DNA from 3 places in the Rhizobium sp. WW22 genome. Region 1 is predicted to be linked to each of the others. Evidence: riboswitches for the same ligand, from Rfam matches in the RefSeq annotation. Region 1 holds a riboswitch; each other region holds the start of a gene.
What was found. A riboswitch is a leader RNA that binds a small molecule or an ion and turns the genes downstream of it on or off. The one in region 1 is predicted to bind thiamine pyrophosphate.
Positions count from the first base shown of each region.

Region 2: another riboswitch for thiamine pyrophosphate. It lies ahead of thiM (hydroxyethylthiazole kinase); the one in region 1 lies ahead of thiC (phosphomethylpyrimidine synthase ThiC).
Region 3: another riboswitch for thiamine pyrophosphate. It lies ahead of thiB (thiamine ABC transporter substrate binding subunit); the one in region 1 lies ahead of thiC (phosphomethylpyrimidine synthase ThiC).

Region 1 is NZ_CP178199.1:1,419,422-1,429,601, forward strand. It holds gene ACK83U_RS25530 (DUF1501 domain-containing protein) at 1-1,219, opposite strand, end outside; gene ACK83U_RS25535 (DUF1800 family protein) at 1,222-2,754, opposite strand; gene ACK83U_RS25540 (periplasmic heavy metal sensor) at 2,830-3,282, opposite strand; gene ACK83U_RS25545 (hypothetical protein) at 3,279-3,731, opposite strand; gene ACK83U_RS25550 (RNA polymerase sigma factor) at 3,724-4,296, opposite strand; partial or broken gene ACK83U_RS25555 (TetR family transcriptional regulator) at 5,045-5,167, shown strand; gene ACK83U_RS25560 (TetR/AcrR family transcriptional regulator) at 5,216-5,701, shown strand; gene ACK83U_RS25565 (porin) at 5,917-7,008, opposite strand; TPP riboswitch at 7,618-7,749, shown strand; gene thiC (phosphomethylpyrimidine synthase ThiC) at 7,842-9,668, shown strand; gene thiO (glycine oxidase ThiO) at 9,670-10,180, shown strand, end outside.
Region 2 is NZ_CP178199.1:1,138,908-1,149,087, forward strand. It holds gene ACK83U_RS24210 (sigma-54-dependent transcriptional regulator) at 1-658, shown strand, start outside; gene ACK83U_RS24215 (hypothetical protein) at 706-2,313, opposite strand; gene yghU (glutathione-dependent disulfide-bond oxidoreductase) at 2,526-3,401, opposite strand; gene ACK83U_RS24225 (DUF1127 domain-containing protein) at 3,975-4,121, opposite strand; TPP riboswitch at 4,355-4,451, shown strand; gene thiM (hydroxyethylthiazole kinase) at 4,502-5,305, shown strand; gene thiE (thiamine phosphate synthase) at 5,302-5,940, shown strand; gene thiD (bifunctional hydroxymethylpyrimidine kinase/phosphomethylpyrimidine kinase) at 5,937-6,749, shown strand; partial or broken gene ACK83U_RS24245 (undecaprenyl-diphosphate phosphatase) at 6,880-7,751, opposite strand; gene ACK83U_RS24250 (hypothetical protein) at 7,951-8,163, opposite strand; gene ACK83U_RS24255 (transcriptional regulator NanR) at 8,267-8,971, opposite strand; gene oiaX (3-oxo-isoapionate-4-phosphate decarboxylase OiaX) at 9,149-10,180, shown strand, end outside.
Region 3 is NZ_CP178198.1:3,214,171-3,224,350, reverse strand. It holds gene ACK83U_RS15770 (RNA polymerase factor sigma-32) at 1-4, shown strand, start outside; gene ACK83U_RS15765 (M48 family metalloprotease) at 41-1,465, opposite strand; gene ACK83U_RS15760 (ATP-binding cassette domain-containing protein) at 1,844-2,572, opposite strand; gene thiP (thiamine/thiamine pyrophosphate ABC transporter permease ThiP) at 2,565-4,205, opposite strand; gene thiB (thiamine ABC transporter substrate binding subunit) at 4,213-5,205, opposite strand; TPP riboswitch at 5,291-5,407, opposite strand; gene ACK83U_RS15745 (MDR family MFS transporter) at 5,478-7,013, opposite strand; gene ACK83U_RS15740 (MarR family winged helix-turn-helix transcriptional regulator) at 7,178-7,705, shown strand; gene ACK83U_RS15735 (thiamine diphosphokinase) at 7,778-8,431, shown strand; gene ACK83U_RS15730 (ABC-F family ATP-binding cassette domain-containing protein) at 8,434-10,180, shown strand, end outside.

The sequences.
Region 1 (10,180 bases):
AGGCGATGAGCCCTTTCATCGGCAGGACGTGATCGGAGCCCGGGAAGACATCGCGCGTCAATAGCGCCGGTGACGCGCCAAGCAGATCGACCGCGATACCCTTGACCACAGCGCGCAGATCCGTCGTGGCGGCAAGATCGCGGCCATCACGCAATTGCGCCTGCTTGAGACCGGGCCAATCGGCGATGACCCGGCCACCCTTGATCGCGCCGCCGGCGAGGAAGGCGGCCGTTCCAGTGCCGTGGTCGGTGCCCTGCGTACCGTTGACCTGCGCCGTGCGACCGAATTCGGTTGCAACAAGAATAGCGGTATCTTTCCAAGCCGGACCAAGCTCCTGCTGGAAGGCGGAAAAGGAATTGTCGAGCCCGACGAGTAGTTTGTTCAGCCGATCGACCTCTCCGGCATGGGTATCCCATCCTTCGAAGGCCAGTGCCGCAACGCGAGGACCATCGTCCTGGGCCAAAAGGCGCGCGGCCCCTCTCGCCATCTGTTCCATGCCCGTGGGATCGCCAGGCCCTCCCTTCGCCTTGACATCGAGGCCGGCAGCGATCTTGCCGGTCGAAATGCCCTCAGTGAGGATTTTCGCAAAGAGCGGGTCGGTGTGGTTGTAGAGATCCATCAGCCGCGGCGGCAGATCGTCACTCACCGGCTGGAGGGTCGATGGCGACCAGCCGAGTACCGGCGCCCTGCCGCGAATGACAAGCGGTGCATTGGCACCGACCGAGAGGCCTCGGATCTCCGAAGCTCCCGGTGAAACCTTGTCTCCCTTCGGAAGGCCCTCCAGCATCCGGTTCAGCCATCCGGATTCGACGCGGCCGGGCATTTCGTAACCGGACTCCAGTACGTCCTGACCGTCGAAATGGGACCGATCGCGATAGGGCGTCGCACTGGCATGCACGACGGCCGCCTGTCCTGCGCGATAGAGCCTGTTGAAATTCGGCATCGACGGATGCAGCGCAAAGAAGCTGTCGAGCGGCAACGCCGCCTCGGGGCCGCTCGTCGTCATGGCGATCGCCTGCCGCAAAGCCTGATAATCAGGGTCGCCAACGGGCGGGACGGCGGTCAGACCATCAAGCGCCCCACGCAGGATAATAGTAATGAAACGCGGGTCGCGTCCGCCGGCGGCATGGGCGAAGCGCGGGATGAAGGCCCAGGCAAACAAGGCGCCGGAAGCGCCAAGTACGGCACGACGGGTGGGGGTCATGAGTTCGCAGGTCATGGTCAGCGCCTTTGAAATTCGGGGGAAAGATAAGCGATCGTTAGGCCCTGCTTGCGGGTTTCCGCACGCGATACCGCCTGCAGTGTTTCGTTCGAAAGAAGCGGCCCCAGGCTGTCGGACACGAAACTGCGGGGATCGACCTGAGGTGGCACCGCATTCGCGATCATATTGGCGACATCCATGCGCATGCTCAGGCCCTCGCTGGAAGCCCAGACGTCGGCGGTGTCGGCAAAGCCGTTAGGACCGGCCGGCGCCCAGAAAGGCTGGCCCATGGCTGTCAGGGCGCCGAGAATGACATTCGGCTTCGGCGTCTCGCCGCTTGCCCGCAAAAGTGCGGTCATGAATTCGAGCGGCGAGCGAACTTTCGACAGGGTCGGGTTCCATGCATCCTCGGAGCCGACGAGCGCCCGGTAGACGGCCGAAAGATCACCATCCGTCTTGCTGAAGGTCGCCGCGACGGTTTGCACAAGTCCTGGCGGCGGTGTATCGGCGACGAAATGCCGGACGAGCTTGGTGGCGATATGCTGTGCCGTTGCCGGATGGCGGGCAAGATCGCGCAGCGCCTCCCGCCCCTGCCCCACGCCGTTGTCGGCATAGGTGAGACCGAGCAGCGTCTGGTCGCCAGGCTCGTGCGCGCCTGCATTGAAGACGAAGGTACCGGGCGTTCCGAGTCTGCCCTCGGCGCGCGCCACCGTCCAGCCGGTGATGATCCTGGCAAGCGTCGTCACATCCGTCTGCGTGTAGCCGCCATTGACGCCGAGCGTGTGGAGCTCCAACGTTTCGCGGGCGAGATTCTCGTTCAAGCCGCGCTTCTTGTTGGCATTGGCCTTCGAGTTCGGTCCGATCGATTGCTGGTTGTCGAGATAGGCAAGCATGGCTGGGTGGGTCTCGACGGCGAATAGCATATCGGCGAAACGACCGAAGACGTGCGGCCGGATTGCTTCCCGCTCGAAGGCACCAGCAACGATATGAACTTCCTCGCTCTTCGAGACGGCGACCGCGAAATGGTTTGCCCAGAACATGGCAAGCCGCTCGCCAAAACCGATCAATGGCTGCCGGATAGTGCCGTTGAAGCGGGCATCCACTTCCGCCAACAGGACCTGCTGCGGCAGGTAAGGCATTGCGGGCTTTTCCAGCTTCTCGACTGCCTTGCCGATGGCAGCCGCCATAGCTTGGTTGTTCGGCTGCGCCGCCATGGCTTGACTGTTTGGCGTCGTGCCGGACGGCTGTGCCGAAGGTTTCTGCGGCTGCTCCGGCCCCTGCATCAGTTTGTCTTGCGGTGCGGCGGCGGCTGCGACCGCCGCCTGCTGTCTGGCCTGCTTGCGCTGTTCCTGGAATGCGTAGAGAGAAACGAGAAGATCGGCCGTCGATTGCAGCTGCGGCCCGACCGGAACCGGGACGAAGCGCTCAGTGATTTCTTCCAACAACGCGCCGCGCGGATCCGATGCGATCGACGTGGTGCCGTTGTGGTCAGCCCCTAGCCCAAAGCGGGAAAGAGCGAGCGCTGCATAAACATCATTGGACTGCTGGGCCATGGACTTGCCAACTCCTGCATCAAACATGCTCCTTTAACGCAGGCTTGGTTTCGATCCGTCGCTCGGCAAGTATGATCATTTTGTGGCAGCGGCAGCCTTGGGCATGCTGCGGCGGACCAGGCTTTCCGCCAGCGCCCGACGCTCGTCGTAGGAAAGCCCTGCCGCAAAATCGACCGCACGCTGCTCCAGCTTCGCCCTCAAGGTGATATCGGCATCGCGCGCCCTCGCCAGCGCGGCCGAGAGCGCCTCTTTATCCAACGTCGGCTGCCCAAGAATGGAGGCGGCGTCGACCTTGGCCTGCTGTGCCTCGAGAATGATCTGACGTTCGTCCTTGCGGGCTTCGTTGAGCGCCGCACGCAGAGCCTTCCTCTGCGCCGAAGGCAATTGCTCGCCGGCTAGCGGCATCATTCCGGCCCGCGCCTGCGTCTTACGTATCCAGGTCAGCCCACCACCGGCCAATGCTCCGACCAGGAACGTATTCAGCACCAAAAGAAAAATGACCACTATTCGAAAGCTGCGTTCCGTCATTGGCTGTCCTGCTGTGCTGTACCCGCGTCCGGCCCTATATCGCCAAACATCGTCGCGGTTCCATCTGCGACGATCGAGGTATCGGATGTCAGGCTCGGAACCAAGACGGCGATTGCAATGCTGCCGGCAAGCGCGCCGGCGATGCCGACCCCCACAAGGCCGATCCCGGCCGAACCGAAGCGGAACCAGTTTCGTATCGTCAGGCGCCGCACGAGCTTTGCGAGGATTCGCTCTTCCAGGCCGGTGTGACGGGGTCTTACGACGTAGGTGTCGAGCAGCGCATCCAGATCGGCGGCGCGCGCGAGTGTTTGCGCGGCGGCGCTATTCTTGGCAAAATCCCGCGCGGCCCCGCGCTCGGCCTGCGGCCATCGGCCGATATCACCGCCATAGGCCGCAGTCAGTGCTTCGAACCGCTCGGCATTCATCGGACCCGCGATATTTTCAACCATCGCCCTCATCCTTCAACAAAAGCCCCTGCAAGGAGCGCCTTCCACGCGCAAGCAGGCTTTCCAGTGCATCGACACTGACATCCATGACCTCAGCCGCCTCGACATTCGACAGCGCCTGATAATAAACCAGAATGATCGCCTCGCGCTGCCGGGACGCAATCATCTGCAAGGCCCGTTCGACGCGTCTCGACGGATCATCCTCGCTCATCAAGTCCGCATCCGGCGCCGGCCCTTCATATTCGATGTCAGGCGGATGTTCGGCAAGAACGTCCTTGCGGCGGCGCAGGCGATCATAGCAAAGGTTGATCGCCACACGATGCACCCAGGTGCTGAAGCGCGCGTTGCGCTGGCGCCAGCCGCCGGCATTTCGCCAGATGCGCAAAAATGTCTCCTGCGCCACATCTTCGGCCTCGGCCGCATCGCCAAGCATGCGGGTCGCGACGGCGACGATGCGCGGCAATTGCCGCGCGACCATCATGCGCATCGCCGAAACATCGCCTGCAGCGATTCGGCCAAGTAGATCCTCATCCTGGTCGCCACTCTTGGGCGCGCGATCCCACTTCATCGACAATCGCCACCGCTCCAGTTCACTGCGATAGTTGCATGGCACCTCGGCCTTATAGTCGGCAAACAGTGCCACTTGGATCGCAGCATCTCGGTCAGCGTATCATCCTTCGACATCAAACGCGGGTTCACGAGAATTGAACGCGGCGCTTATGCAAATCCGTCGCTCTTATGCCAGGAATTTTCGAATTCTCTTTCCACGCTGAAAGACGATTTGCGCTCGAACTATTGTCAGCTTGCAAAAAGACAGACGAAAGCTCAAGCTAGGTCAGAGCTGCAGCAGATCGCTTGTCGACCGGTTCCGCCAGTTCGACCAAAGCCATGGCGGTCAGACCCGCCGCATGACGGCGGGATCAAGACTTCGATGATCGATATGAGCTGACGGATCTGCGAACGCCGCAGGCTAAATGCATCATAGGTTTCAACTTGAACGCTGCATCGCTTCCGGAACAAGCGGACCGGGGATCGCCCGGCCAATATATTTCGCCATCATGGCTATATCAGCATTTGCACTTTCCGATTTTCACTTCACAACATGGGGAAATTGCTCACGGAAACTTGCGCGTGGCTTATAGCGCTTGACAGGATATATTCTGTTACGATTTGCTTGCTCAATTTTTGAGGATAGATAAATACCTCCACTCCGTTGAGCATCGCTGGTATATGGGCTCCAGCACTGAACGGTATGATGGAAGAAGAATATCAATAAGAGGGGCGCAGCTTGAACATCGGTTTCTGTGGAGAGGTGAATGAGGCGAACTAAGGAGGAGGCGGCAGAAACGAGGAACGAGATTTTGCAATCCGCAAAAGCTCTGTTTCTCGACAAGGGCTACGAGAATGTCAGCCTGGAAGAGATAGCCGTAGCCGCCGGTGTCACGCGGGGGGCAGTGCATTGGCATTTCAAGAACAAGCAAGGGCTGATGTTTGCGATCCGCGACGAGGCCCAGCAGCCGTTCAAGGATCTGGCGGAGCGGATGTCGAAGGAACTGCCGCCCAACCCGCTCGATCTCATCGCCGATACCATAGCCGCGATATTTGACGATATCCACAGCGACCCGCGCAAGCGTAGCATGCTGAAAGTTATGATGCATCTCGACATGGCGTTTTGCGACGGCACCACGAGCCGTGCGAGTTCGTTTCGGCACGACATGCACGAAAATTTCGAACGCATATTCACCCTTATGGATGAAAAGACAAAACTTCCGCCTCCCTGGACGCCGGATACTGCCTCTTCCGCATTGACAGCGGTCATCGGCGGCCTGATCACCGAATGGACCCTCGACCGAGGCAGCTTCGAACTGGTCCCGTGTGGACAGATGTTCATAAAGATGGTGCTTAAAACCTGGTTCCCGCTTGCACAGACGCAGGAACTGGCGATTGCCGCGATGATACCGGAAAAAGCCTAGAACGGTGGTCTCTTCGGAATTGAAGAGAACCAACGACGGCAGTTTGAAGCTTCTGCCGGGAGCTGAACCGATTTCCCAAAGCTGGAAATAAAAAAGGATCCGGAGGGAAAGCCAGATCCTTTGCTTTGATCGGAGGTCAACCGATCGATGAAAGAAGCCTGACGGATTGGAACGTCAGGCTTCTCTTACCCGGCATTGAGCCGGGTAATTCAATATTAGAAGCTACGCTCGAAGCGCAGGATACCAGCCCACTGATCCTGGTTCACAGAATCGAAGTTGGTGTAGGAGACTTCCGGCTCGATGAGCAGGTTCTTGACCGGGTTCCACTTGACGTTGGTGGTTGCGGCAAAAATCTTCGAGTCGGTGTAGGCGAGCTGCAGGTTCCACTTCAGCTTTTCGTTGATCGGAACGCCAACGCCGCCCCAAACAGCCCAGTCACCCCAGCCGCACTTCGATGCATCGTTAACCGGGCAAGCCGAACGATCGAGGTTGGTGCCGGCATACTTGTTCAGCTTGTCGCCGTCGGTGTTCCAGCCGCCCATCAAGAAGGCCGAGAAGGTACCGAAGTCAGCATCGACACGAGCCTTGATGGCGCCTTCTTCGACGATCGAGTCGTAACCGCCAACGACCTTGAAGCCCCATGCGCCGGACTTGAAGCCAGCACCGGCAACGACGTCAGGAGCGTAGTGGTTGCCCTTGTCGTCAGACCACCAGCTGGAGCCATAGGAAGCGCCAGAACCGCTGGAGTTCGAGTCTTCAACCGAGATCACAGCCGTGAAGCCGTTGCCGGCGTCGTAGTTGTAGGTCAACTGGTTGAGTTCGTACGGACCGTCATAGATCACGTCGTCGTTGATGACGTCGCCGGCATAACCGATGTAGGAGTTGTACTGGGAGTCAGCCTTACCAACGAGGAAACCGCCGAGGCTGATGTTTGCGAACAGCAGCTTCGTGGAGGTGGAGTTGCCGTCATTCCAGTCCCAACGGATGACCGTGTTGGTCTTCAGCGGGCCGTATTCGGTGTCGGTTGCCGTGTCGACGCTCAGCTCCGCACGGGTGTGCCACAGCGTACCGTTATGGCTGTTCGGGTTGTAGGCATCGTACCACTCGCCTTCGGTACGGACGCGGCCGCCGATCTTGAGGCAGGTTTCGGTGCCTGGAATGAAGAAGTAGCCAGCGCCGTATGCGTCGCAGATGCGAACGTATTCCAGCGGCTCGGGCTCAGCAGCGACGATCGCGTCAGCCGCATGGGCGCCAGAAACTGCTGCTAGCGCAGCAGCGGAGCCGAGAAGAAGGCTCTTGATGTTCATTTTAAACTCCTGGTTGCAATATGCATTCCAATTTACCGCGAGTACAAAGCTGGAACACCACCCTGAGGATTACGTCGGTTTAAACGCAACCGGGCAGTCCGGCAGATACGCACCTGATGTCGGCTTGAGTCCCCTCTAACCTCCATAATTCACCCCGCGGCAAAGGTTTTGAAATGCCTCTACCGATCCGGCCGATTGCTCGTCCGTAAGACAGTTATGTCCTATATTTGGTTTACAAACAGCCCGTATGTTTGTCAATTCTGTGAAACCCGCCCCGGCATTAGACTTGATTGCTGTTGCTTAAATGCAACTGGCGGCGGGCTGAGCCTTTTACTGCCGGAATAGTCGGCCGTCGCCAAGGTTCAAGAATTCGCACCAAATCGAGACAGCCTTCCCCAATCAGGCTCGAGATCCGGAATTTTCATCGGTACCATTTATGCGGGAACGGACTTAGATCAAGAGCAGCGTCATCGAAGATGATGATCGCGCCTATAGGAGGCTCGCCCCTATAGAATCCAAGCCGCCCCCGCGCCACACTGGTCAATCGATTGAGAAAACGCGACCGTCGTTGCGGGGTTGACAGAGAACAAGGGTAAGGCATAGCCTTTCCGTATTCACCAGGGGGGTCCCGGCAAGGGGCTGAGATACTGCTGGACAATGAGGCTTTGCCTCCTGTTGCGCAGTGACCCGTTGAACCTGATCCAGTTCATACTGGCGTAGGGACGGTGCAAGCGCTCGAAGGCTTCGGATTCCCGCCTGGATTCCATGCCGGCGTCTTTTCATCATTCCGGCTGATTGACTGGGTCTCCAACTGCAACTTGGAGCCTCAAACCATGAATATTGCCGCAAAGAACCTCACTCCGACCGTCACCACCGGCCCGCTGCCGGCATCCGCGAAAATCTATGTTCCCGGAGAGATCCACCCGGACATCCGCGTGCCGATGCGCGAAATCAGCGTCCATCCGACCTCGGGCGAGCCGCCTGTCATTGTTTATGATTCTTCCGGCCCCTACACAATCGAGGGCGCCGATATCCGCATCGAGGAGGGTCTATCTCAGCTACGCCGCGACTGGGTTCTCGCTCGCGGCGATGTCGAGACTTATGAAGGCCGGCATGTGCGCCCTGAAGACAATGGTTTCGTCACCGGCGAGCGGCTGACACCGGAATTTCCGGCCAAGCGCCAGCCCCTGCGGGCGAAAGACGGCAAGGCGGTCACCCAACTCGCCTATGCGCGCGCCGGCATCATCACGCCGGAAATGGAATTCATCGCCATTCGCGAAAATCTCGGCCGCAAGGCCAAGGCAGAAGCCCTGATTCGCGATGGCGAAAGCTTCGGCGCCCATATTCCGGATCATGTCACCCCGGAATTCGTCCGCCAGGAAGTTGCGAGCGGCCGGGCGATCATTCCGGCCAACATCAATCACTCCGAAAGCGAGCCGATGATCATCGGCCGGAACTTCCTGGTGAAGATCAACGCCAATATCGGCAATTCCGCAGTCACCTCCTCAATGGCGGAGGAGGTCGAGAAGATGGTCTGGGCTGCCCGCTGGGGTGCCGATACCGTCATGGACCTTTCGACCGGCCGCAACATCCACAACATCCGCGAATGGATCATCCGCAATTCGCCGCTGCCGATCGGCACCGTACCGCTCTATCAGGCACTGGAAAAGGTCGGCGGCATTGCCGAGGAACTGACCTGGGAAATCTATCGCGACACGCTGATCGAGCAGGCGGAACAGGGCGTCGACTATTTCACCATCCATGCCGGTGTGCGGCTGCATTACATCCCGCTCACCGTCAATCGCGTCACCGGCATCGTCTCGCGCGGCGGTTCGATCATGGCCAAGTGGTGTCTGCATCACCATCGCGAGAGCTTCCTTTACGAGCATTTCGAGGAAATCTGCGATATCTGCCGTGCCTATGACGTCTCCTTCTCGCTCGGCGACGGCCTGCGCCCCGGCTCGATAGCTGATGCCAACGACGCCGCACAATTCGCCGAACTGGAAACACTCGGCGAGCTGACGAAGATCGCCTGGGCCAAGGATTGCCAGGTGATGATCGAAGGCCCCGGCCATGTGCCGATGCACAAGATCAAGGAAAACATGGACAAGCAGCTTTCCGTCTGCGGCGAGGCGCCCTTTTACACGCTCGGGCCGCTAACGACGGATATCGCGCCCGGCTATGACCACATCACATCGGGCATCGGCGCTGCCATGATCGGCTGGTTCGGGACGGCGATGCTCTGCTACGTCACGCCGAAGGAGCACCTTGGTCTGCCCGATCGCAACGACGTCAAGACAGGCGTCATCACCTACAAGATCGCAGCGCATGCGGCGGATCTCGCCAAAGGTCATCCGGCCGCGCAGGTTCGTGACGATGCTCTGTCGCGCGCCCGGTTCGAATTCCGTTGGGAGGATCAGTTCAACCTTTCGCTCGATCCGGACACGGCTCGCAGCTTCCACGACGAAACCCTGCCGAAAGAAGCTCATAAGGTGGCCCATTTCTGCTCGATGTGCGGTCCGAAATTCTGCTCGATGCGGATTTCGCACGACATCCGCGCCGAAGCGCAGAAGGAAGGGCTGGAAGCCATGGCGGCCAAGTATCGAGAGGGCGGAGACCTCTATATGCCGGTCGAAACCCCTGCACAGCCGGCTGAATGACATGCGTATTCTCGTTAAAGGGGCCGGCGTTGCCGGCCTCACGGTCGCCCACGAGCTGGTCCGGCGCGGAGCCGAGGTCACGATCTCAGATCGAAGCCGGAATTTTCATCATGCCGCCTCCTGGCTTGCCGGCGGCATGCTGGCGCCATGGTGCGAGTGCGAAAGTGCCGATGAGGCTGTACTGACGCTCGGCCGTGATTCTGCCGATCGATGGGACGCGATTCTGCCGGGCAAGATCGTCCGCAATGGAACGCTCGTCGTCGCGCCGAACCGCGATCAAAACGAGCTGAAGCGATTCGCCGGCCGCACGACGGACTATCGCTGGGTGGACGAAGACGAAATCGCCGCCCTTGAGCCTTCGCTTGCCGGCCGGTTCCACCAGGGCCTGTTCTTTCCGCAGGAAGCACATCTCGATCCCCGCGAGGTCCTGCAATCGTTGAAGGACGATCTATCTGCAAAAGGCGTCACCTTTATCGACGGGCTCGTGGATGACGATAGCTTCTCTGAAATCA
Region 2 (10,180 bases), 280 kb from region 1:
CCTGTTTCTCGACGAGATCGAAAGCATGCCGCCGGCAATTCAGGTGCAGATGCTGCGCGTGCTGGAAATGCGCGAGGTGACACCGCTCGGCACCAATGAAGTCCGCCCCGTCGATCTTCGCGTCGTTGCTGCGGCGAAGGTCGACCTCGGCGATCCCCGCCAGCGCGGCGATTTTCGCGAGGATCTCTACTATCGCCTCAACGTTGTCACGCTTTCCATTCCGCCATTGCGTGAACGCCGCGATGACATTCCCCTGCTCTTCGGCCATTTCGCCGATCGCGCCGCCAATCGCTTCAAGCGCGAGGTGCCCGCCCTATCTACAGCGGTGCGCCGCCATCTGCAGCAGCACGACTGGCCGGGCAACGTTCGCGAACTCTCGCATTTTGCCGAGCGCTTCGTGCTCGGTCTCGAATCGGCAACAACGGCAAAATCTGACGAAGCGCCGGCGACGGATGAAGGTTTGCCGTTGCCCGCTCGAGTAGAGCGCTACGAAGCCGAGCTCATCCGCGAAACCCTGTCGCAGAACAATGGCGATGTACGCCGTACCATCGAAGCGCTCGGCATTCCCAGGAAGACCTTCTACGACAAGCTCCAGCGACACGGCATCGTCAGAGGCGATTTCGCCGGCTTTGACGGGGACGAGCGCCGAGGTTCATGATCCGCTGCCGATGAGCCACCGCGCCAGCTGAAGCCGTCGTGTGAACTTCAGGCGCTGCGGCGCATGTCCTTGGCATTGCCTTGCCTTTGCCGGGCCGCCGCCTCGGCTGTGCGATCCAGAACCTGCATCGCTTGCGCGACCACCGCCGCAAGCGCTTCATCGCTCTTGGAAGCGGCCACGACCAGCGGCGCGCTCAGGCAAATTCTAAGGGCACTTGCCGGTACATCACCAAAATCGGCACAGCGAACGGGCTGGCCGAGACGCACCAGGGCAACTCCATCGCCTTCGACGGCCAGCTCCTTGTAGACCGCTGCCATTTCCGCTGCGGTCAGCATGGCGCCATCTGTGCAATTGCGCAGGTAAAACGAAAAGATGGAGGGAATTTCATCCCAGCGAAGAGCCGATGATGTGCCCCACAGCTCACGCCGCTCTAACGGCCGGCTCTGCAAAGGCTCGAAAGCCGGATCGTTCGCAAGACGATCGGAGACTGCCTCGGCAAAAGCGGACAAAACCTTGACTACACGGTCTTCAGGAATATCGAGGAAGCATCCGAGTTCGAACAGCGCGGCTTTCCAGCGTAGCAGGAGGCCGAGATTGGCGCGCTCCGGCAAGATATTGCCGGCGGCCCAGCCTTCCGGCCACTCTGCCTTCCCGCAATAATCTGCCAAGGCTGCAGGCAGAGTGCGCGATTTAAAGCGCTCCGATATTTGTGGCGGGCAGAGAAGCGCCCCGCTGAAAATCGGCCCGGCGAGGAATTTCGAACCCGTGAGCGCGACCATGAAACCATGGGCGAGATAGGCGCGGATCGTTGCCGCTGACAGGCGAAACTGGCAGGCATCGATCATGATATCCAGCACGGTGCCGAAACGCTCCTTCAGACGCATGACGGTCTCAAGGCTCGGCGCCAGCAGGCTGGTCTTCGATACGTCTGTTACGACGAGAAGGCACCTGAGGCCGGCTGCGCGGGCAAGCTCGATGAGGCCGCGCAGCTCCTCTTCCACCTCGCTATCGGCGCGAAGGGAACCATCCTTGTTGCGCACGGCAATGGTGGCGTTGCGCGTGGCGTCGCCCGCCCGCAGTTCCTCACCCTTGACGACGGCGCGCTCGCTGCTGACGCGGCTCATGAAATGCCGCCCGGCCGACGCCGTCATGACGCCGCTGCCCGTTTCGTTCCCCATCAGCGTGATGGTCATCAGGGCGCGCTCGTTCTCGCCCGCCAGCAGTGCTGCCGAAAAGAGATGAATGTCCGTGCCCGATGTGGCCAGGATCGCATCGATCCTGGGGCCCGACGCTTGGTTGAGGCCGAGCAAGCGCAGCAGATCCTCCCGCACGCGCCCGATTTCACGATCGTAGCAAGCCGTCGGCGAGCTTTTTTCCATCTCCCGCCTCAGATCCGCGTAATAGGATTCGACCGCGGCAAAGGCGGCGGCGGATATGGTCGATGCCGTCGACGAGCCGAAAGCGAGATCTTCGGGCCGGGGTGCCGGACCATAGCCATACATGTTGAGCCCGGTGAGCGGATCGCAATCCAGCCGTTCATCGCCACCCGACACCAGGTGTTTCAGCAGCGCATCCCTCGCCTCGCTCTGTTGCTTCCACAACGCGCCCGTAGTCGCATTTTTATCCAGGGTACGGTCGTCAGCAACTTGCTGCATGGAGAAGCATTCCTCTTTCGCCAATGTCGACACGCTTTGCAGAATCGCGCTGCGGTCTACGCCGAGCGGGGGAGCCTCGGCAGCCGAACATTACGCTTCGCAAGATGGAGCGAGGCTGACTTGCCAAGGCCGGCAGCGCCAGCAGTACGCGCAATAAAAAAGCTCGCGATCCGGAGGGCCGCGAGCTCATTTCTGCAAAGCGAATGGTCGGATCAGCCGGCGGCTTCCAGCTTATCCTGCGTCTTCGTCTCGAAGTCGCTGGCATCATGGCGCTCACGCAGCTGCTCAGATGGATCGCCCGACATGCGGTTGACCATGCGGCCGCGCTTGACGGCAGGACGCGAGTAGATTTGCTCGGCCCAGCGCTGCACGTTCTTATAGTCCTGCACCTGCAGGAACTCGGCCGCGCCGTATTGCCACCCCTTGGCCAAACCGCCGTACCACGGCCAGATGGCGATATCGGCAATCGTATAGTCGCTGCCGGCGATATATTCGCTTTCGGCCAGGCGACGATCGAGAACATCGAGCTGACGCTTCACCTCCATGGCAAAACGGTCGATCGCGTATTCGATCTTCGTCGGCGCATAGGCGTAGAAATGACCGAAACCGCCGCCGAGATAGGGCGCGCTGCCCATCTGCCAGAACAGCCAGGAGATGCATTCGGCCCGAGCCGGCTGCTCGGTCGGCAGGAAGGCGCCGAATTTTTCGGCGAGATACATCAAAATCGAGGCCGATTCGAAAACGCGAACCGGCTTCGGGCCACTGCGGTCGAGCAAAGCCGGGATCTTCGAATTCGGATTGATGTCAACGAAACCGCTGCCGAATTGATCGCCCTCACCGATCTTGATCAGCCAGGCATCATATTCCGCACCGCTGTGACCAAGCGCCAGCAGCTCTTCGAGCATAATCGTGACCTTCACGCCGTTGGGCGTTCCAAGCGAATAGAGCTGAAGGGGATGGCGTCCTACCGGCAGTTCCTTCTCGTGAGTCGGGCCGGCAATCGGGCGATTGATATTGGCGAACTGGCCGCCATTGGCCTTGTTCCAGGTCCAGATTTTCGGCGGGGTATATTCGGCAGGGCCGGTCATGGGCATCCTCCTTTTTCGGGAATCGAATTTGGGCGATCTTCGATGTAGCGCGCTACATAGATCGCACATAGAGGCCGCTCTTCATTTTTGCGAGAGGAGGATACCCAACTCTTTGAATGCGCCGAGGCTGCTTTGCACGCATGCCGCCTGCGCCGGGCTAGGATCCCTATACCGATCCGGGCCATTCTCAATCGCTTGGAAGTTCAACAAGACGAAAAAGCCTGCCGCGGGAGGAGGAGCGGCAGGCTTTTTACAAGAACCGAACAGCGGATGGGAGGAGGAGTTCCGCTATTCCTGCAGTCGTCCCTGGGAGGAGGATAAGGACGTCTGCCAAGCGAAGGGATGCGGGAGGAGATGCATCGCTTCGATGAGAAGAACATACCAGTCTTTTGCTCAGTTCATAGGCATTTCTTTGCAAGGCAGTTATGCGTCATGCGAAAAGCAAGGAGCTAGATTGATGCAATCTTCAGCAATCGCCGCGGAAATGAACGGTGATGCCCATAAAGCAAAAGCGCCTGCTCAAGGGAACAGGCGCCGGCATAATGCAGCTTTTATAAGGAGCCGTTTCGGCCGTTAGCGAGCGATCGCTGCGCGGGCAACATTGCGGATCTCGCCGCGATCGATACCCAGATCATGCAGTTCGCGCGTGGACATACGGCCCAGTTCGGCGACCGTCTGACGATACTTGCGCCAGTTGTTGAAAGAGCGTGCTACGTTCATGATGATCCCCTTTCCTTGGGCTTTCGAAGCTGAGCAGCCGTGCTTGGCGCTCCCGTCGCTTCGATAAGAACTATATAGTCGAACCCATTGGCTTTTTGCAGAGCTAAGGAATCACTGCACCTATGCGTCTAATGCATGCGTCGCCCGAAAAGCAGGCGATCTTCATTCGTCGGTCGCGCCTGCCTTTGCGATTCGCTGATGACAGCGCCGTCTTTGTCTGCGAAAAGAAGAGAGATGAGAGACAGGGGCGTCCGCTATCCGGCGGGCTGAGAAGCACCCTTCGAACCTGAACCAGATCATGCTGGCGGAGGAAGTCGCTCGGGACCTCGCGAAGCTGAACCACGTCGTCCCTACGCGTCTCGCCGCCTGAAAGGGGCGATATGCAAGACCAAACAACTGCAGGCAATCTGCTTCGCACCATGCGGGCGAACCCTCCCCTGGTACAATGCATCACCAATTTCGTCGCCATGAACATCGCGGCCAACATGATGCTTGCCGCCGGCGCATCGCCGGCAATGGTACATGCCGAAGAGGAAGCCGGAGAGTTTGCCGCTATCTCCGGCGCGCTGACGATCAATATCGGCACGCTTTCCGCGGGTTGGCTTAGGGGCATGCTGAAGGCCGCACAGTCGGCAAACAATGCCGGCAAGCCCTGGGTCCTCGATCCCGTCGCCCATTATGCGACCGCGTTTCGTCGCGATGCCATCACGCGCTTGCTGGAACTAAAGCCGACAATCATTCGCGGCAACGCATCCGAGATCATCGCGCTTGCCGGCGGGACGAGCCGCGGCCAAGGCGTCGATAGCCGCGATACCGTCGAGCAGGCGGAAGATTCCGCCCTTCAACTCGCGGAAAAGCACAGCTGCGTAGTGGCAGTCACAGGCGTTACGGATTTCGTGACGGATGGGCAGAAGGCGAAGCGCATTGCAGGCGGTTCGCCATTGATGCCGCAAGTAACCGCACTTGGATGCTCGCTAACCTGCCTCGTCGGTGCGTTTGCGGCGGTAGCTCCGGATGATCCGTTCCATGCGACCATAACGGCGCTTGCCGTCTTTGCCGTGGCCGGCGAACAGGCGGGGGCCGCTGCTGGGGGACCAGGCTCCTTCTCCTGGCGCTTCCTTGACGCACTCGCCGCTTTGAGCCCGGAGACACTGGATCGCGACGCAAGGATATCGGCAGCATGAAGACAGACTTCGATCTCTCGCTCTATCTCGTCCTCGATCCGCTGTTATGCCGTGATCTCGGCATGGTGGAGACAACGCGGGCGGCGGTGGCGGGCGGCGCCACCATGATCCAGCTTCGCGACAAGGAGGCTTCGACCCCCGCCATGATCGAAACCGGCCGTGCCCTCAAGCAAATCCTGCACGGAACGAATGTCCGACTGATCGTCAACGACAATGTCGAGGCTGCCATCGCCATCGGCGCCGATGGCCTTCACATCGGTCAGGAAGATATGAATGCCGCCGACGCCCGCCGCCTGATCGGCCCGGACATGATCCTCGGCCTCTCGGTGGAAACGGAGGCTCTCGCCTCCTCCATAGATGCCGGAATCATCGACTATGCCGGGATCGGTCCGGTCTTTGCCACACCCACCAAACCCGACCACAAGCAACCGATCGGCTTTGACGGGCTTGCCCGCATCGTCAGGCTTTGCCCGGTTCCTTCAGTGGCAATCGGCGGCCTGAAGGCTGTTCATACCGCCGATGTCCTTTCGTGCGGCGCAGATGGCCTCGCGGTCGTCTCAGCCATATGCGGACAACCGGACCCGCAAGCGGCGACAATCATCATCGCGAAAGCCATCAAGGAGGCTCGCCAATGATCCGCAACGTTCTATCTATCGCCGGCTCCGATCCCTCCGGCGGCGCTGGCATTCAGGCCGACCTGAAGGCTTTCTCCGCTCGCGGCGTTTATGGAATGGCGGCTCTGACTGCTTTGACGGCGCAGAACACGCAGGGCGTCTCCGGCGTCCATCCCGTGCCTCCACATTTCGTGGCAGATCAGATCAATGCGATCTTTGCCGACATCCGTGTGGATGCCGTGAAGATCGGTATGATCGCCAATGCCGCCATCGCCAGTGCCGTCGCGGACATTCTGTCGCGACATCGCGATGTACCCGTCGTCCTCGACCCGGTCATGATCGCCAAGGGTGGCGCAGCCCTGCTGGCCGCCGATGCCGTTGACGTGCTGACCACGCGGCTGCTGCCGCTTGCGACCGTCATTACCCCGAACCTACCCGAGGCGGCTGCGCTCTTGCATGACGCAGAGGCGAAAAGCCGCCAAGACATGGCGCGCCAGGCGCTTGCGCTGGCCGCGCTCGGGCCTTCAGCAGTCCTCGTCAAGGGTGGTCATCTCGAGGGTGACGAAAGCCCGGATGTGCTCGCAAGCGGCGATCATGTGGCCTGGTTCGAAGCTCAGCGGTTGCCGACCAAGAATACGCATGGAACGGGCTGCACGCTCTCAAGCGCTATCGCGGCAGAGATCGCCAAGGGCCTGCCGCTCCCCGAAGCTATCGCCGTCGGCAAGGCCTATCTCGCCGCCGCGGTTGCTGCCGCAGGCCAGCTTTCCGTCGGAAGCGGCCATGGGCCTGTGCAGCATTTCTATGCACTGTGGGCCACAAATAAGGAGTAGCGAGCCTGTTACTCAAGGATCAGGTCGCCGTTTCTGGTGCCGGCCGCGGCCTCGATCGGGCATAAGACAAAAAGCGCCGTCCTGATGGGCGGCGGCGCCTCTTCATTGGCGATCGAATGGTACGGGCGGCTCAGGCCCAGCCCATGGTCAACACGCCAAAAAGGATGACGGCGCCGAGACCGATACGGTAGATGACGAAAGGCCAGGTCGAAAAGCGTTCGAGAAAGCGCATCAGCCCCCAGATGGTGATGAAGGACGATATGCTGCCGACAATCAGGCCAACGAGCAGCACCGACCAGGCTTCCATCGGAATATGCGCCTTGTGAAGCTCATAAAGCTCCTTCAAGCCGGCAAGAGCGATGGCCGGTAAGCCGAGCAGGAAGGAGAACCGTGCCGCCTCCTCTCTTTTTAAGCCGAGGAACAGTGCGCCGGTTAGGGTCGAACCCGAGCGCGAGACACCGGGGATAAGAGCACCGACCTGCGTGATGCCGACAAAAAGGGCATCCATCAGCGTCATCTGTCCGATATCCTTCCTATGGCGGCTGTAAAGCTCAGCGACCGCCAAGAGCAAGCCCATGACCACGCAGGCGATGCCGATGACCCAGAGGCTGCGGAAAGACGTGCCGCAAGCGTTCAGGGAGGATGACAGCAGCAGGCCGGCGATCACGATCGGTATGGTGGCGATGACGATGGCGATCGCAAGCCGGATGGAAGGAGAGCTCCAGTCCCTTTGCCTGATCGCATCGAGCGATCCAAAGGTGACGTAGCGGACGTCGCTCCAGAAATAGGAGACGATCGCTGCAAGTGCTGCAAGCTGCATCGTAGCCGAGAAGGCAGAACCAGGGTCCTGCCAGCCCAGCAAGGCGGGCACCACGCGCATATGGGCAGTGGACGAGACCGGCAGTAGCTGGTCAATCCCTGCACGATGCCCAGAATTGCGATCTTGGCATAGCCCAGGGCAACAAAGCCCGTATCCACGCCTTGCGTACAAACATCAGCCACGTTTTGATATCCTCAGTTGTTCAGGGGGCTTAGCACCGAGTGGTGCGACGAACTAGCTGTGAAACTGGTTCCCAAATTGAACTTGGCAACACCTAGTGAAGGGGTCGCCAATATTTCATCGGGACAAGCTGAGGATATAGCCGCGCAGGCTGAACTCTATCTGAAATTGCCGGCTCGAATTTTGGAGTTTGGCGTATTTCTAGCCGTCATCCTCCGGCAACGCCTGCATGTAGCGGATCATGGTGTAGAAGCCGGCGAGGAGGACCAACGCGCCTGCCGCATGATGCAGATTGTGCAGCATCGTATGGTGATGCCTGAGCAGAAGGCAGCTCAAATTATAAAGGGTTATGGCCACCGCCGTCATGAGAGCGGCCAGGAATAGCGCCATGTTTCGCTGAAAGAAATCAATCATCACGCACACCTCTTTTGAGTGCCAACAGATTCCATAAGGATTGGGGAGGAATTACGACAAAGGCACAGAACCGTGGCACCGTGGCGGGCGAATGCCGACGGGTTCATTTCGTATAGAGCGCACGCGATCTTTCCAGATGCTTGAGCATCGCCTGCTCGGCGCCATCTGCATCGTTTTCAGCGAGGCGCGCGAGGATTTCCTCATGTTCGACCAGCGTGAACTTTTCCTTACCGGTCCAGATCAGCATGTCGGTATGATAGGCTTTCAGCCATGCGAGCATCGCTTCGCTGACGGCAGCAAAGATTGGATTGCCGGAAATCTGGGCGATGCGCGTATGGAACTGCATGTCCGCAGAAATGAAGTCCTCGGCATGACCGAGAGATGCGCGCTGCCGGTCGATGATTTCACTGAGATCGGCAACATCTTTCTTGCTCGCGCGCTGTGCGGCCTCGCGTGCCATGCCGCGCTCGAAGAAGATGCGGGCGCTCTTCAGCTGTTCAAGGGAATCAGGTGATTGCGACAACATGATCTTTGCGGTCAGGTCGACCTGCCGAAAGATCGACTTCGCTGTGAGCTGAAGCACCTTGGCACGTTCGCCATGGGAAATGTTGACCAGTCCCATATTGGCAAGGGCCTGCATGGCCTCCCGGATCGCCGGACGTCCGACACCGAAGCGTTCCATGAGGACGCGCTCGGACGGCATCTCGTCACCCGGCTTGAGCTCTCCCGACGTGATCAACCGTTCCAGCCGGTCGAATACTTCATCGGATAGCTTTCGGCGTACAATTTGTTCGACTGGCTCGCCCATGGAATCCCGCTTTCCCAAAGCTTTTACCCCTTATGCATTTTTGGCCGCCATGGCGGAAGCCCCACCCTACCGACAACCGGGCAAAAAATAGTTTGCAGAAGTTGGAATACTCATTATACCAGATCACCAGTTTGTGCCACGCGGAAAATCGTCGGCGAGAGGAGCATTCACCCACTCATGACTATTACCATCACCTACCGCATCGAAACGCCAGGCAGCATCGAGGCGATGGCTCGCAAGATCGCTAGCGATCAGTCGACAGGCACCTTCGTCGCTGTGCCGGGCGAGACGGAAGAACTCAAGGCGCGTGTGGCCGCGCGTGTCGTCGCGATCCACCCTCTTCCTGACGCGGAGCGTCCGACTTGGCCGGAGGTGGCCGAGGGCTATGGCCCGATCCATCGGGCCGATGTCGACATCGCCTTCCCGCTGGATGCGATCGGCACCGATCTTGCGGCACTCATGACGATCGCGATCGGCGGCGTCTTCTCCATCAAAGGCATGACCGGCATCCGCATTGTCGATATGAAGCTGCCGGAGGCCTTCCGCAACGCGCATCCCGGCCCGCAATTCGGCGTTGCCGGCAGCTTGCGCCTCGCCGGCGTCAGCGGTCGCCCGATCATCGGCACCATCGTCAAGCCGGCGCTCGGCCTTCGGCCGAAGGAAACGGCTGCCCTTGTCGGCGAGCTGATCGGCTCCGGTGTCGATTTCATCAAGGACGATGAGAAGCTGATGAGCCCGGCCTATTCACCTCTGAAAGAGCGCGTCGAAGCCATCATGCCGCTGATTCTCGACCATGAGCAGAAGACCGGCAAGAAGGTGATGTACGCCTTCGGCATTTCGCATGCCGATCCCGACGAGATGATGCGCAACCACGATCTCGTGCTGAAGGCCGGCGGCAATTGCGCCGTTGTCAACATCAACTCTATCGGATTCGGCGGCATGAGCTTCCTGCGCAAGCGTTCCGGACTGGTGCTGCATGCGCATCGCAATGGCTGGGATATCCTGACCCGTCATCCCGGCGCCGGGATGGATTTCAAGGTGTATCAGCAGTTCTGGCGCCTGCTCGGGGTCGACCAGTTCCAGATCAACGGCATAAGGGTCAAATATTGGGAACCAGACGACAGCTTCGTCGAATCCTTCAAGACGATCCGCACACCGCTTTTCGATCCATCCGACTGTCCGCTTCCCGTTGCCGGTTCCGGTCAATGG
Region 3 (10,180 bases), on a different replicon from region 1:
CTGAGTGTGCGCTTCTCCCTTGGGAGAAGTCGTCCCGCTATTATTCCGAAATGATTTTGACCTTGTCGCCCGGTGCAATGTTTGCCCCGGTTGGCAGGGCATTTATCAGTTTGAACAGGTCGAGCTTGCGGTCTGTGCCCATCATGCGGGCGGCGAGCGTGGTGATGGTGTCGCCGGGTTTGACGGTAACGACGCGAACACGCAGCGGCTTCAGCGAGGCCGCCTCTTCCGGGGTCATATGCCGGAAGCTGGCACGCAGCACATTGGCGGTCTGATCAAGCTGAGCGATATTCCCCTTCGGCACCGCCGTCAGGAAGCGGAAGATCTGCGTGCGGTCGCGGATCACGGTCACATCGAAATCCCAGCGGTCGGCTGAGGCGCGCGCAGTGGCCGCCGGCATGCCGTTGACGGTGATCGACCTGATCGAGGAGGGATCGAGGCCGGTGACCCAGCCGCTGGAGATATAGTTCGTCAGATTCTGGTTCTGGGTGTCGGCCACGCCGTCGAAGCGGATGGCGATGTCGCCGGGGCCGGTCGCCATGACGGCTTCGACCTTGTTGTCGATACGGAAATCGGGCGGGACGTCGAAGCGGATGCCGAGGCCGCCATGCAGGAAGGTCTGGCCACGCACATAGCCTTCTTCGGGGCTGTCGCCATAGAGCAGGCCGTCGATGCCGTTGAGATAATAGTCGCGGCCGATGTCGCCGACCTTGCCTTCCTCGCCGAATTCGCGCGCGTGCGCCTTGGCAAGGTCGATACGCTGCGGCGTGCTCGGGTGGCTTGAAAGGAAGTCCAGGCTCTGGTCGACGTCGGAATTGGCCGACATGAAGCGGCTATAGTCCTCCATCGCGTTCAGGAAGCGCGCGGCGGCGTAAGGATCGTAGCCGGCCTGGCCGAGTGTGCGAATGCCGATCTCGTCGGCCTGGAGTTCCTGCTGCCGCGAGAAGGCGGCGAGACGCAGCTTGCCGCGGGCAAGCGCCTGCTTGCCGGCCAGATCGCTCGACAGGACTTCCGAAACGACGCGGCTGGCTATGACTTCGGCTTCTTCGCGTTTCTGCCGCTCGATGCCGTGATTGGCTGTTACGTGCGCCATCTCGTGCGACAGCACCGCGGCGACTTCGGACGCATCATTGGCAAGCGCCAGAAGGCCGCGCGTCACATAGAGATAGCCGCCGGGCAAGGCAAAGGCATTGATCGAGGGCGAATTGAGAATGGTGATGCGATAGGACTGCTGCGGATTCTCCGACACGCTCGTCAAGGCGCCGGCGATGCGGGCAACGAGCCTCTCCGTCTTGGCATCCTTGTATTCGCCGCCATAGCTTGCGAGGATGCGCGGATGCTCGCGAGCGCCCATTTGCGCGCGCGGATCGTTCTTCTGCACTTCGGAAACGATCTGCGGATTGGCGGAGGGCGAAACGCTCGGCTGATAGGATTGATCCATCACCGTCTGGCAGCTGTTCAACATTGCTGCGGCTGCAAGGAAGGGCACAAAACGGCGCAAACGGGCTGCGACGGTCAAATCGATCCTTCGTTCTGCTCGCTTGCTCTGCTTCAGGACCTGCATCCTACTCATTTCGCTGTCATGCCGGCTCGGCGCCAAATCCGGTTGATCGTTACCGGGTCGATCATGGTCGTGCACCGATAAAGGTTGTTTTCGCCCCCATCGATCCGCATTTACCCGGACGGCTTCGACCTCTTGCTGTAGCCGATTTTGGCACCGGTTGCATAGCGAGACTCCGTTTAAATATGGCAGCGTTGTATTTTAGCAAGCATTTCCGAGGACTTTCAGCCGCTTCGCTAGACGAAATTAAGGCAAAGCCGGCGGCAAGCTGCCATGACACAATCAATGTTGCAGAAATGTGGTCAATGCCGGAATCCCGCCCGCCTGCAGGAAGGTTTCGATGGGCGCGGTAAGCTTGATCGTGCCGCCGTCGATGAAGACGGCGTGGTCGGCAAGGCGCCGCACTTCGGCCGGGTCATGCGAGACGATCAGCACCGTATTGCCGGTTTCGCGATGCAGAATTTTCAGAAGTTCGACCATGCCGGAGCGCAGGCCGGGATCGAGCGCGGCGAAAGGCTCGTCCAGCAACAGGATTGGCTTGTCGCGCACCAGAGCCCGAGCGAAAGCGGCGCGCTGGCGCTCGCCACCGGAAAGCGTTCCCGGCTTGCGCTTTTCAAAACCGGCTAGTCCGACCCGCGCCAAAGCCTCCGAGACCTTTTGCCGATCCTCCTTCGAAAGCCTCAATGACGGGCTGATGCCAAGGCCGACATTGGTGAAGAGATCGAGATGAGCGAAGAGGTTGTTGTCCTGGAAGACGAGAGACATCGGCCGTTCGGCGGGATGCAGGCGGCTCACGTCCTGTCCGGCGAGCAGGATACGGCCGCGGTCAGGCTGTTCGAAGCCGGCCAGTAAATTGAGAAAGGTGGATTTGCCCGACCCTGACGGCCCGGCAATGGCGATGATCTTACCCTGCGGCAATGCGCAATCGAAGCGGAAGTCATGCGTGCCGAGGCGCAGTTCGACCCGTTCCATGCTGATGCCTTCTGCCTTCATGATGCTGCTGTCAGTCATTTCGTCTGCTTTCGTCATCCGGGACGCCTTGGCCCGCGGTTCCGGCTATGGTCAGGAGAAGGCATACCAGGCCGAGTATCAAGGCATATCCGTCGGCGTCGTTGGTGCGGTAGCTACCGAGCTTGCTGTAGACCAGCCAGGGCAGGGTCATCAGGCTGTCGGAGCCGAAGAGTGCGACGGCGCCGAGATCGCCGAGTGACAGGGCCATGGCGAAGGAGAGCGCCGTGAAGAGCGGTTTGCGCAGACCCGGCCAATCGACCACGCGCAGGCGCGCAATGCCGTCAAGGCCGAGGCTTGCCACCAGCCGCCCGGTGCGGCTGACATGGACCGTATAGGCCGGCTCGATGACGCGAATGACGAAGGGCAGCGCCATCAGCGCATTGATGACAATGATGAGGACGGCCGCAAAGCGGCTAGGATCGCCCAATGGCCTGAGCGCCAGGAACCAGCCGGTTGCCAGCACGATCGGTGGCACCAGCAGGATGAGGGAGGCGCTTGCGCCTAATGCGATCGCCAGGCCGTACAGGCCGAGGGACTTTCGGCGATCCGCCGATATCACCGAGCGGGCGCGAATGATCGCGAAGGATGTCAGCACGGCCAGAAGGCCCGCAGCAAGCGCGATTGCAAGACTTGTGACTGCCGCCTGCAGGAAGATCGGCTGGGAGACGAGCTTGAAAAGATTGGCCTTGAGGCCGGTCACGACGACCGCAGCAAGCGGCATGCCGAGAAAGAGCGTCGCGGCCGCCAGCAGCGCAGTATCGACGTACCGCGCAGCCATCCCCTGTCCATCGATGCGGCGCAGCGCCCGGCCGGCCGTCAATCCGTGATCGTCGGGAGCTCGAAACAGCGTCATGACGCCGAGCACAAGCAGGGTGACGACGATCTGCAGCAGCGACAGCATCACGGCGCGGCCGGGATCGAAATCGAAGCGGAGCGCCTGGTAGATCGCCACTTCCAGCGTCGTCGCGGCCGGACCGCCGCCGAGGATCAGGACCAGCGTGAAGCTGGTGGCGCAGAGCATGAAGATCAGGCCGGCGATGCCGGGAACGAGGCCGCGCAGGATAGGCCATTCGATGAAGCGGAAGACCGAGATGGGCTGCATGCCCAGCCCGCCGGCCACGAGCCAATATTCCCCTGGCACACGCTCCAGTCCGACCAGCATCAGTCGGCAGGCGAGCGGCATGTTGAAGAAGACATGCGCAAGCAGGATACCGGCCAGGCCATAGATGCTGACGGGCTGCGACAGGCCGAGTGCTGATAGCGCCTGATTGATGAGCCCCTGCCGGCCCCATATGCCGAGCAGGCCGAGCGCGCCGATCAGCACCGGCAGGCCCATCGGCACGGCCATCAGTCGGATCAGCCACAGCCGGCCGGGAAAGCGCGGCTGGCGCGCCAATGCGCGGGCGACCGGAATGGCGAGCACAATGGAGAGCAGTGTCGAAAGCACCGCCTGCAGCAGTGTGAAGCGCAGGATGCGCAGTAGATATGGGTCTGTGAGCGAGGTGTCGCTGCCGGATTCGATGCCGGCGGAGAGAAGAACAAGAACGGCGATCCCGACGAAGAGCGCAATGCTGCCGAGGCTGAACGCCCCGCCGGAAATAGCGCGTCTTCGCTCGGGTGCCGTGAGTATGATCAAGGCATCAGTTGCCGCTGGTGGCGGTCAGCCATTCGTCGATCCAGGCTTTACGGTTCTTGTCGACGTCCGCAGGGCTCATCAGGAAGGTCTTCGACGGCACCACGAGCTTGCTGAAGGCATCCGGCAGCGGCTCAGAAGTGGCGGAAACCGGCATCATCCAGTTGCTTGTCGGAATGATGTCTTGGAAGCCGGTGGAGATCATGAATTTCAGGAAATCGCGGGCAAGTTCCTTGTTCGGCGAGGACTTGATGAGGCCGGCGACCTCGATCTGAATGTAATGCCCTTCCGAGAAGGCGGCGGCCTGATAGCGATCGGTCTTGTCTTCGATCATGTGATAGGCCGGTGACGTCGTGTAGGAGAGCACCATCGGCGCTTCGCCCTTGGTGAACAGGTCATAGGCTTCCGACCAGCCGGGGGTGACCGTCAGGATGCGGCCTTTGAGCTTCGCCCAGGCATCGGCGGATTTGTCGCCATAGATCGACTTGACCCAGAGCAGCAGGCCGAGACCCGGCGTCGAGGTGCGCGGATCCTCGATGACGATCTTCTGCGCGGGATCGCCTTCGACGAGATCCTTCATGCTCTTGGGCGGGTTCTTGACGGTCTGGCTGTCATAGATCACGGCGAAATGGCCGTAGTCGTAGGGCACGAAGACGTCGTCCTTGAAACCGCCGGGAACCTTGAGGGCCGAGGTGTCGACGCCGCTTGCGTCGAAGAGGCCGGTATCCTTGGCTTCGTCGATAAGATTGGTGTCGAGACCGAGAACGACATCGGCCTTGGTACCCGTTCCTTCCAGTTTGAGGCGGGAGAGAAGTGCAACGCCATCGGTGACGGCAACGTAGTTGACCGTGCAGCCGCAGGTCTTTTCGAAAGCTGCCTTGACCTTGGCACCAGGACCCCAGTCGGCGGTGAAGCTTTCATAGGTGTAGATGGTCAGGGTCTTGTCGGCTGCTTCAGCCGTCTGAGAAGCAAAAAACGTTGCGCCGGCGGCAAGGGCCAGGCCGGTGAAGAATGACAATAGCGATCGGTTTTGCACGACAGCGCCTCCACTTTGGTTTCGTCTTGAAGGGGAAAGGGCGCTATGATTTCGTCACGCGTCTAATCCCTCCGCCGGTGTTAGCCGGATCAGGTTCCGCGGGTTGGCCGGTGAAAGCCTCTCAGCCAAATGTCCTGAAGGACATAAGGCACCCCGTTAGAGCGTCGGCAGATTTAGCCTTGTGACGGAGGGATGACAAGGGAAATGATTCCCTTGCCGATTGCAGCAGGAAGGATTTACTCGGCAGCTTCCGCGACCGCCGGGCTTTCGAATTTCTTCGCGGCACCCGGGAGCTGCACATTCTTCAGTGTCAGCGAGGTCAAGAGACCAAACATGCAGATGCCGGCTGCCGTTATGAACAACGGGCTGAAGGCGCTCGCATAGGCGTTGGCGACGGCCTCGCGGGTAATCTCGGGCAAGGCGGCCATCATCTTGGGCGTCAGCTCCTCGATGTTCGGTACGCCGGATATGGAGACGCCGACATTGCCGAGTTTGGCGGCGATGATGGCGCCGTAAATGGAGATGGCAATGGAGGCGCCGCCCATGCGCGACAGCGTGACGGCACCGGTCGCGGCGCCAACGTCGCGGGCAGCCGCTGCATTCTGTACGCCGATAACGGGCACCTGCTGGGCAAGGCCGATGCCGATGCCGTGCAGCAGCATCAGGCCGCCAATGAGGACGATGGGCGTACCGGCATGGACGAAGGCGAGCGAGGCGAATGCGATGGTGCTGCAGCTGGCGCTGGCGACGGCAAACGGCTTGTAACGGCCTTTGGCCGCGATCAGCCGGCCGGCGGAGAGCGAGCCGCAGACGATGCCGCCGGTCAGGAGAATGAACAGCAGCCCGGCCATGGAGGGAGAAAGGCCTGTCGTCGTCTGCAGGAAGAGCGCGAAGTAATTGACCATGCCGATGGCGACGGCGCCGCTGGTGATCGAGAGGATCAGCAGAAGGCCGAATGTCGGATTGCGGAACAGCGTCATTGGCACAATCGGCTCGGGCGCGCGGCGCTCTATGAAGACCCAGGCGATGGCGCAGATCACCCCGAAGGCAATAATACCAAGGCATTGCGGCGATAGCAGCGACCCGAAGAGTTCGCTTCCGTCGGCAGCAAGCACAATGCTTGTCGTCGTCAGGGCAAGGACGATGGCGCCGGCATAATCGATCTTCGGACGGCGGGCAGGCTTGCGGTAGGGCAGCATGAAGGCCAGGCCGGCAAGCACGATGAAGCCGATCGGCACGTTGACGAGGAAGATCGAACGCCAGCCGAAAAGATCGCTCATCGTGCCGCCGAGAACGGGGCCGATGGCGCCCGACGCCATCAGCACGAGGCTCGAATAGCTCTGGTAGCGCGCACGCTCGCGCGGCTCGAAAAGATCGGCGTTGACGGCGAAGATCGAGACCATGATGCCGCCCCCGCCGAAGCCTTGAAGGACGCGGGCGGCGATCAGTGTATCCATCGAGACGGCTAGACCGCAGACGGCAGAGCCGACCGTGAAGATCGCGATCGCCGTCATCATCACATATTTGCGGCCGAAGAGATCACCGAGCTTGCCGTAGACGGGCATGACGGCGGAAAGTGAGAGAAGATAGGCCGATCCGATCCAGCCGAAGCGATCCAGATGCCCGAACTCGCCGACGATCGTCGGCAGTGCCGTCGAGACGATCTGGTTGTCGAGCGTTGCCATGAACATGGCAGTCATCAGAAAGAGGAAAAGAATAAGCCGCCGTTTGTGATCCGCCACGAGCGGTGTGAAGCTTGTCTGCATGTCCATGGAGCAAGAACCCGAACTGGGCCGGAACGCTGCGCTATCGAGCGAATGCGCGGGACGCCCGGTCTTCATGGGTGAATATATGTGCTATTAGCATATAATTGTCAATGGCAGGTGAATGCCATTTGCATGTTTTGTTTCGTCCCGACCTCTGCTATGCTTTAGGGATGACATCTGCGCCGAATACAAAAGATATCGAAGTTCCGACGCTGGCCGAAGACGAGAAGTTTCTGCGCATCGGTCAGGCGATGATGCGCATGCGCTTGCTGACCGGCCGTCGCATGATCGGCAGGCTCGCCATTCAACACGTGGCTCCGGGGCTTGAGCTTTCGCATCTCGATGTGCTCGATGTCGTGCGGCGGGCGGAAGATACGGGCGAAGTGACCGTCGGCACGATTGCCGAGCTCTTGCGAATCGATCCATCGCGCGCGAGCCGCATCACTGCCGACATGGTGACGCGTGGTGTGTTGCGGCGAAAGGCATCGCAGGCGGACGCGCGGCGTATCGTCGTGGTGCTGACCGCACTCGGGCAGCGCTTGCTGTCGGAAATCCAGGTGCAGAAATACGCCGTTATCGGAAGCATCTTTGCCGATTGGTCGCCCGAAGACATCGAGAGCTTTTCGTTTCTCTTCGATCGTTATGTCAGCGGCTATGAACGTGTTGTCCAGGCCGCCATGAAGGAAACAACCGAATGATCGGCTTGGCCGCACCGTTCCGGTAACGGCGCTCTTCCCTAGGGATATGACTTTGCGCTATGGGCTTGCCTCATGAGCCAGTCCACCACCTTCACCATCCTGCTCGGCGGCGAGCTTCGCCTGACGGAGCGATTGCGCGCCGCGGTTTCCGGCAGCCGCTTCATCGCGGCTGACGGCGGCATGCGCCATGCCCTTGCGATTGGGGTGGAACCGGAGCTGTGGGTTGGCGATTTTGATTCCACGCCTGCCGATCTGCAGGGAGCCTTTCCGAATGTGCCCAGGCAGCCCTATCCGGCGGCGAAGGCTGCGACCGACGGCGAGATCGCCGTCTCGGAAGCGATCGATCGCGGCGCCACGAGACTGATCCTGGCGGGCGCCATGGGCGGCGAACGCTCCGATCATGCGATCCAGCACCTGCTTTATGGTATCCAGCTCGCCGAAAAAGGCTTCGACGTGCTGCTGACGTCGGGTGACGAGGAGGCGGTGCCGCTTCCGTCAGGCGATCTCACGCTGGCACTGCCGGCTGGCTCGCTGTTCTCCGTTCTTGGTTTCAGCGATCTGGCGGGCCTTTTCATCGACAATGCCCGTTACCCCTTGCGCGATTTTCATTTGCCCTTCGGCGCGTCGCGCACCATTTCCAACGTGGCGGAAGGCGATGTGCGCTTTTCGCTCGGCAGCGGCAGGGCCATTGTTCTTGCCCGCCCTTATGACCTTTCCGGAGTCTGATCTTGGCCCCTCCCATTCTGAAACTCGACGACATCTTTCTGAGCTTCGGCGGTGCGCCGTTGCTCGCCGGTGCCGGCCTGCAGGTGGAGCCGGGCGACAAGATCTGCCTTGTCGGACGCAATGGTTCCGGCAAGTCGACGCTGTTGAAGATCGCCGCCGGTCTCGTCGAAGCGCAATCGGGCGAAGTCTTCCGTCATCCGTCGTCGACCGTGCGCTATCTTGAGCAGGCACCTGATTTTGCCGGTTACAAGACGGTGGCGGCCTATGCCGAGGCCGGTCTTGGGCCTGGCGATGATCCCTATCGCGTCACCTATCTGCTCTCTCATCTCGGCCTGACCGGCGAAGAGGATCCGAAGAACCTTTCCGGCGGTGAAGCGCGCCGCGCGGCACTGGCGCGCGTTCTGGCGCCCGAACCGGATATCCTGCTGCTCGACGAGCCGACGAACCATTTGGACTTGCCGACCATCGAATGGCTGGAAGGCGAGCTGCAGAAGAGCCGCAGCGCGCTCGTTCTGATCTCGCACGACCGGCGTTTCCTGGAGAAGGTTTCGACCGCGACCGTCTGGCTCGATCGCGGCACTTCGCGTCGTCTGGACAGGGGCTTTGGCCATTTCGAAGCCTGGCGCGACCAGGTGCTGGAAGCCGAAGAGCTGGAGCAGCACAAGCTCGGCAAGCAGATCGAGCGCGAAGAGCACTGGCTGCGCTACGGCGTGACGGCGCGGCGCAAGCGCAACATGCGCCGGCTCGGCGAATTACAGGATATGCGCTCGCGCTATCGCGGTCACAAAGGCGCTTTGGGCACGGTACAGGCGGCTGCTTCCGATGCGCAGGAAAGCGGCAAGCTGGTGATCGAGGCGGACAAGATCACCAAGTCCTATAATGAGCGGGTCATCGTCGCGCCGTTCTCGATCCGCGTACATCGCGGCGATTGCATCGGCCTCGTCGGCCCGAACGGCGCCGGCAAGACGACGCTTCTGAAGATGCTGACCGGGCAGCTGGAGCCGGATAGCGGCACTGTAAAGCTCGGCACCAATCTGGAAATCGCCACCCTCGACCAGAAGCGCGAGGAGCTGAACCCGGAAGATACGCTCGCCAACTATCTGACCGACGGTCGCGGCGAGAACCTGCTCGTCAATGGTGAGCAGCGGCATGTGACCGGCTATATGAAGGAATTCCTGTTCCAGCCGGAGCAGGCGCGCACGCCGATCAGGAACCTCTCCGGCGGCGAACGCGCGCGGCTGATGCTGGCCCGTATCCTGTCGCGGCCGACCAATCTTTTGATCCTCGACGAACCGACGAACGATCTCGACATCGAGACGCTCGACCTGCTGCAGGAAATCGTCTCCGGCTTTGCCGGTACGGTCATCCTCGTCAGCCACGATCGCGATTTCCTCGACCGTACCGTGACCTCGACGATCGCGCCCGCCGATCCGGAAGAGCCCGACGGGCGCTGGATCGAATATGCCGGCGGCTATTCCGACATGCTCGCTCAGCGCAAGGGGGCAATCGAGGAGCGCAAGCGGGCGGAAAAAGCAGCCGAAAAGCCGAAATTGGCCGAAGCTACAGCGCCGGCCGGCGAGAGCTCGAAGGGAAAGGGCAAACTTTCCTACAAGCAGAAATTTGCGCTCGAAAACCTGCCGAAGGAAATGGCGAAGGCGGAAGCCGAGATTGCCGCGCGCGAAAAGAAAATGGCCGATCCGAACCTCTTTTCCAAGGATCCCACAACCTTCAACCGCCTTGCGGCGGAAA